Halioglobus japonicus: one gene and its partner. The main gene of each other region encodes a partner of the protein of the gene in region 2 in a complex. Links are inferred from orthologs where the notes say so. Each region holds a gene or a part of one and is shown on either strand. Other genes may lie near its edges. The genes, in order: sdhC and BST95_RS11860.

What was found.
Region 1: the proteins of BST95_RS11860 (region 2) and sdhC are in contact, whole or in part, in a solved structure (PDB 1NEK), measured with the Escherichia coli proteins. The link is inferred for Halioglobus japonicus from one-to-one orthologs.

Annotation. Positions count from the first base shown.
Region 1 is NZ_CP019450.1:178,805-182,038, forward strand. The notes cover bases 122-3,033. They hold sdhC (succinate dehydrogenase, cytochrome b556 subunit), read right to left. Parts: upstream 1,818-3,033; coding sequence 1,425-1,817; downstream 122-1,424. Other genes in these bases: BST95_RS00875 (patatin-like phospholipase family protein), read left to right, coding at 122-717; BST95_RS00880 (hypothetical protein), read left to right, coding at 831-1,040; sdhD (succinate dehydrogenase, hydrophobic membrane anchor protein), read right to left, coding at 1,120-1,434; dksA (RNA polymerase-binding protein DksA), read right to left, coding at 2,038-2,505. Outside these bases: more of BST95_RS00875, read left to right, coding at 1-121. UniProt on the Escherichia coli protein: Membrane-anchoring subunit of succinate dehydrogenase (SDH).
Region 2 is NZ_CP019450.1:2,502,780-2,506,066, reverse strand. What follows is about bases 186-3,150. They hold BST95_RS11860 (succinate dehydrogenase iron-sulfur subunit), read right to left. Parts: upstream 2,041-3,150; coding sequence 1,330-2,040; downstream 186-1,329. Other genes in these bases: BST95_RS11865 (2-oxoglutarate dehydrogenase E1 component), read right to left, coding at 186-1,109. Outside these bases: more of BST95_RS11865, read right to left, coding at 1-185. UniProt on the Escherichia coli protein: Two distinct, membrane-bound, FAD-containing enzymes are responsible for the catalysis of fumarate and succinate interconversion; the fumarate reductase is used in anaerobic growth, and the succinate dehydrogenase is used in aerobic growth.

The DNA of each region.
Region 1 (3,234 bases), 2.3 Mb from region 2 along the record:
AGCGCCCAGCTCGATACTGGCGTCAACCTGTTCGACAGCATTCAGGGACGGCTGGGGGTTTTCCGCAACCGGGGCGATAACGCTTCCGACAAGGAAGTGTCCGGCCAGTTGCCCGAGGGATCGTTCGATGAAGGCGGAGTGATTGCCAGCATCCGCTACGACAACATGGACAACGTGTTCTTCCCCACCCAGGGGCAGTTCCTGTACGCCGACTACCAGGCATACAGTAAGGACCTCGGCTCGGACGCAAACTATGAGCGCTGGGAGGCACTGGGCCAGGCGGCCTTCACCCACCGCAGACACACCATGATTCTGACGGGCAAAACCGGCCAATCACTGGATGCGCCCAATCAGCCCAATAATTACTTCCAGTTGGGCGGCCTGTTCAACCTCTCCGGTCTCACCCAGAACTACTTCTCGGGGCGGCAGATGGCCTTTGCCATGGCACAGTACCAGTATCGTCTGTCTGAGCGTTCGGTACTGCCCTTTGATATGCCCGCTTACGTCGGCGCATCGATCGAGGGCGGACAACTCTGGTCAGAACGCTCGGAGGTAAGCAGTGGTGACTTCCAGAACGCGGGCAGCGTTTATGTGGCCCTGGACTCACCGATCGGGCCGATCTACCTGGCCTATGGTCGGACTGAAGACAGTCTCGATGCCCTGTATGTGTCACTGGGCTGGCCGTTCCTGACCAATATGCATCGGCTCGGTCGGTGATTTACCCCTGTTGTGACATGACTCACGCCCGGCAAGATTTCGCTGTATAATTCGCAGCCTCGAAAAGCAGTTGTCTTGCCCTGGGGCACGACTCAACGACACGGAGTATCCACATGCAGGTTAAGTATTATCCCATCCGCGGCCGCGGCGAGCGCGGCGACAAATTTCAGCTGGCTCGTTTTGAAGATGAGAACGGTAACATGTACAAGGGCCTGTACGATCAGGAACGTCACTTTGGCTCTGAAGATGAAGCGCGCGAGCACATTGCCAGCGTCATGAATGTACCTGCCGATACGCTCACGCTGGTAAAGTGGGATTTGTAACAAGAATGTTGACTGGCCGCGCACAGAACCGGCGCGGCCGAGCATGAAAGCTGGGTGCACAGCCGTGCACCCAATCTAGTTAAAACAGCAGCATCGCTCCAATCACGACGTAAGCTGCGCTGACAATGGCAGTACCCCACACCATCAGGCCGTGGTTAATGCCAAACTTCTCAGCGTAATCACCGGCAATCTGCCAACCTGCCAGCACGGAATTCAGACCAGCAAACAACAGCGTCACCATGGCCCACACGCGGAATACTGTGGAGCCAAGCAGGCCAGCAAGCGCTTCCTGGGTGAAACCGCCGCTGCTAATAACAGTGGCAATCAGCCACAGACCGAATGCGATAATCAGCAGGTTGCTGACGCGCTGGAAAATCCACTCATTTACGCCCATATCACGACTCCCATTACCACGCTCAGTACGATGCCGAGGCCAATCGCCAGCCAGGAGATTTTCTGGCCGCTTTCAAATTCTTCGAAATAGCCCATTTCCTGGATGATGTGCTTCAAGCCACCCATGCAGTAGTAGCCCAGTGCTGTCAGGAAACCCCAGGCAAAAAACTTGGCGAGGAAACTGTCTGCAAACATGGCGGCCACGGATGCATAGCCTTCGGGTGAAGCCTGGATGGTCCAGAGCAGGTAGAGCGCAAATGCGAAACCCACCCAGATGACGACGGCGCTGACCCGGTGCAGGATCGACGCAGTGGCCGTAATGGGGAATTTCATAGTCGCCAGATCAAGATTGACCGGGCGGTCAACAGGGCGAGAATCAGTCATGATGAATACCTTGTGTCGTCATACTGTATGTGTGGATGTCCCAGTACTCGAGGGGGGCATATCATAGCGGGAAGTGGGGCTTTGCGCATCTCGATTTTGAGTGCGGCTGGTCAAAAAAAGTACCACCGGACCACTTTTTGCCCGCCCTGTGTCAATAATTCGTCAGGAGGTTCGAAACCAGCGGACAAATTCGTCGAATTCCACCTTTAATCGGGGGGAGTTAGCGACTACCGTAATGACGCTCGGTTGTCTCATAACGTTCCTGAGCCTCAACAGACATCGTTGCTATAGGCCGCGCTTCCAGCCTGCCAAGTCCAATCTCTTCACCTGTTTTTTCGCAAAAACCATAGGTGCCCTGGGCGATACGCTCGAGCGCCATGTCAATTTTACGAACCAATTTTCGTTCGCGATCACGAGCCTTCAACTCCAACCCAAAGTCTGCTTCGAGGCTGGCCCTGTCGTTGGCATCCGGTAAGTTTCCGGCTTCATGACGCAGGTGGTGAATTGTGCGATCCACCTCTTGCATGAGTTCCTGTTTCCAATTCTCAAGAATGGTCCGGAAGTGGGCGAGCTGTGCGTCGCTCATATATTCTTCTTTGCGCTTAGGTTTGTAGGGCGTAACTCCATACACAAGCATGTCGGTTCCATTGGTAGTGCTTTTGCGAGATCCCTGGGACTTCTCAGCCATGTCAATCCTCTTCGCTCGGGTGTTTGAGATTCGTAACGCCGGCCAACATCTAAAGCTTGCCGCCTCGCATTTAATGATACATTGTATCATTAAATGCGAGCTTGAATGGACAACCGACACACGTGAATGGGAACATTCGATTCGATTGGCGGGATTTTGGGTTAGAACGGGGGGCGCCTCCGCCACTGGCGATGACCTACATTGGGTTGCGAGCGGTGCTCGCAATCGCTTCGCGATGCCTGCGGCACCCCTTCGCCGTTCACGGCTGGTGAACAGGCTGCGTCACATGGCAACCCTGCGGGTTGCTTAACGGGGCAGAGAATCAACCCATCCTAAAAAACAAAACCCCAGTAGCACAAAGCACTACTGGGGTTTTCTTTTTTAGAAGCCTGGCGATGACCTACTCTCACATGGGGAAGCCCCACACTACCATCGGCGATGCAACGTTTCACTTCTGAGTTCGGGATGGGGTCAGGTGGTTCCATTGCTCTATTGTCGCCAGGCAAACTGGCTTGCTGTCGTTGGTCTCACGCGCACTTTGCGCTGCCTCGTCTCAACAAATAGGGTGGTAAATCAAACTGTCTGTTCTTCGTGTTTCTCAACACTGGACTTGTCACAACATCCAACTGTCTTCTTTTGTCTCACCTGGCGGTGAGCAAATAACTTGGATTATATGGTCAAGCCTCACGGGCAATTAGTACTGGTTAGCTCAACGCCTCACAACGCTTC
Region 2 (3,287 bases):
ACCACACCCTGGCCGGCGAATGCAGCGTCGCCGTGAATCACAATCGGCACGACCTTGTCGCCGTCGGTATCGTTGCGACGCTCCTGGCGTGCTCGCACACTGCCCTCCACTACCGGAGATACAATCTCCAGATGTGAGGGGTTAAAGGCCAGGGCCAGGTGCACCTCGCCGCCAGGGGTCATCACGTTGGAGGAGAAACCCTGGTGGTACTTCACGTCGCCAGAGCTCTCGTACTCGGCTTTACCTTCGAATTCGTCAAACAGGTCTGCCGGGTTCTTACCAAAGGTGTTTACGAGTACATTCAGGCGCCCGCGGTGGGCCATGCCGATCACAATTTCCTGCACACCGTAGCTGCCGGAGCGCTGGATCATCTCGGCCAGCATGGGAATCAGGCTCTCGCCGCCTTCCAAGCCAAAGCGCTTGGTGCCGGGATATTTCGACCCCAGGGACTTCTCCAGGCCCTCTGCCTTGATCAGGCGACGCAGCAGCGTGAGCTGAACCTCGGCGCCAAAATCAGGTGCGCTGCGCACTGACTCCATGCGGGTCATAATCCAGTGGCGCTCATCGGTGTTAACGATGTGCATAAACTCAGCACCGATGGACTTACAGTAGGTGCGTTCAAGGACATCGTGGATTTCACCGAGAGTGGCATCCGCTTTGCCGATGTGCAGGCTGCCGGTCTGGAAGACCGTATCGAAGTCGGCTTCAGACAGCTCGTGGAAGGACAGCTCGAGGTCGCGCACATGTTCGCGTTCCGCAATACCCAGTGGGTCGAGGTCCGCCTTCTGGTGACCGCGCTGACGGTAGGCGGAAATCAGCTGCACCACGCGAACCTGCTTGCGCTCGTATTCGGTGGCCTGGGAATCGTGCTGCACGGTGGCTTCGGTGCGTACACGCATCTTGCTGATCTGGGCAAAACGATCGCGCACGACTGAGTGGGGTATGTCCTCAATCTGGGTGTGATCGGATTCCACCCGGGGCAACTTGTCAAAATATTCGCGCCACTGTTCAGGCACGCCGTTCGGGTCCTTGAGATAGGACTCGTACAGGTCTTCTACATAGGTGGCATTGCCACCAGCAATATGAGAACTCCGCCATAGGAGTTCCATTGAGCTCTCTTGCATTTCAGCCCTTCCGGAGAGGAGGTTAATGCCCGTCATTGGGCAGATATATCCAGAGTTTAGCAGTGACTGGCCATGGTCGCCGATAAGACCAAGGTCTAGCCCCCTAAAAAAGTGTGCCGCTGCATCGGCAGCGGCGAACTAAAACACAAATGGCTCTCTATTACAGTGACTTATGCCACAAAGGCGATCACTGAATGGCGCGATATCAGGATGCGCGGTTGCGAGAGAGCAGCATGTGCTTGATGTGCCCGATGGCGCGGGTCGGATTGAGACCCTTGGGGCACACGTTTACGCAGTTCTGAATGCCGTGACAACGGAATACGCTGAACGGGTCGTCCAGGTTGGCCAGGCGATCACGGGTAGCGGTATCGCGGCTGTCCGCCAGGAAGCGATAAGCCTGCAGCAGGCCGGAGGGGCCCACAAACTTGTCGGGGTTCCACCAGAATGAGGGGCAGGAGGTAGAACAACAGGCGCACAAAATACACTCGTACAGACCGTCGAGCTTTTCGCGCTCTTCGGGTGACTGCAGGCGCTCAATGCCCGGGGCTTCAGATTCATTCAGCAGGTAGGGCTGAACCTTCTCGTACTGGCTGTAGAACAGCGCCATATCGACCACCAGGTCACGAACCACCGGCAGGCCGGGCAGCGGGCGAATAACAAGCTTATTGTTCTTCACAGTCTCAGATAGCGGCGTGATGCACGCCAGACCATTCTTGCCATTCATGTTGAGGCCGTCAGAGCCACAAACACCTTCACGACAGGAGCGGCGGTAGGCAACCGTCGTATCCTGGGACTTAATCAGTTCCAGTACGTCGAGCACCATCAGGTCTTTACCAGCGGTGTCTACCAGGAACTCCTCCATTTTTGGCTCAGAGTCGGCTTCTGGGTTATAGCGGTAGATACTTACATTCAACATCGATCAAAACTCCTAGTAAGTCCGTGCCTTGGGCGGGAATGCTTCAACGGTCTCGGGTTCAAAGTTCACATCACGCTTACCCACGCGCTTCTCGCCGGGGTAGTACATGGAGTGACACAGCCAGTTCTCATCATCGCGCTCCTGGAAGTCGTCGCGAGCATGCGCTCCGCGGCTCTCCTTGCGCCCCTCAGCAGTAATCGCGGTCGCTTCTGCTACTTCAAACAGGTTGTGCAGCTCCAGGGCTTCGATGCGGGCCGTGTTATAGGCCTGGCTCTTGTCCTCGAGGTGAATATTTTCGATGCGGCCGCGCAGGTCAGCCAGCTTCTCAATGCCTTCAGCCATGAATTCACCGTTGCGGAACACGCCGAAGTGGTTCTGCATGGTGTTTTGCAATTCTTTGCGAAGGTCGGCGACCTTCTCGCCACCGGTGGAATTGTTCAGCTTATCGAGGCGGGACATGGCCTGCTCAATATCGGTCTCGGAGGCGTCGCTCATCTCAATGCCGTCTTTGAGGGCATTCTCGATAAACAGGCCAGAGGCGCGGCCAAACACCACCAGGTCCAGCAGCGAGTTGCCGCCAAGACGGTTGGCACCATGTACTGATACACAGGCCACTTCGCCACAGGCGTAGAGGCCTGGAATGATCACATCGTTGCCGTTGGCGTCCTGGGTCAGGGCCTGGCCGTGAACATTGGTCGGGATCCCGCCCATCATATAGTGACAGGTGGGTACCACGGGTACGGGCTCTTTCACCGGGTCTGCGTGGGCAAAGGTGCGCGACAGCTCACAGATACCGGGCAGACGCGACTCAAGCACATCTTCGCCGAGGTGATCGAGCTTGAGGAACACGTGATCACCCTCGGGCCACAACCGCGGCCTTCAATAATTTCCATGACCATGGAGCGGGCCACTACATCGCGGCCGGCCAGGTCTTTGGCATTCGGGGCATAACGCTCCATAAAGCGCTCGCCGTCTTTATTCACCAGGTATCCACCTTCACCGCGACAGCCTTCGGTGACCAGCACACCCGCGCCGGCAATACCGGTGGGGTGGAACTGCCACATTTCGATATCCTGCACGGGATAACCGGCGCGCAGGGCCATACCAATACCGTCACCGGTATTAATGTGGGCGTTAGTGGTAGAGGCGTAGATACGGCCGGCACCACCAGTAGCGAAGACGGTCGCCTTGGATTTCACGTAGACGGTTTCGCCGGTTTCCATGCAGATAGCGATGACACCCACCAC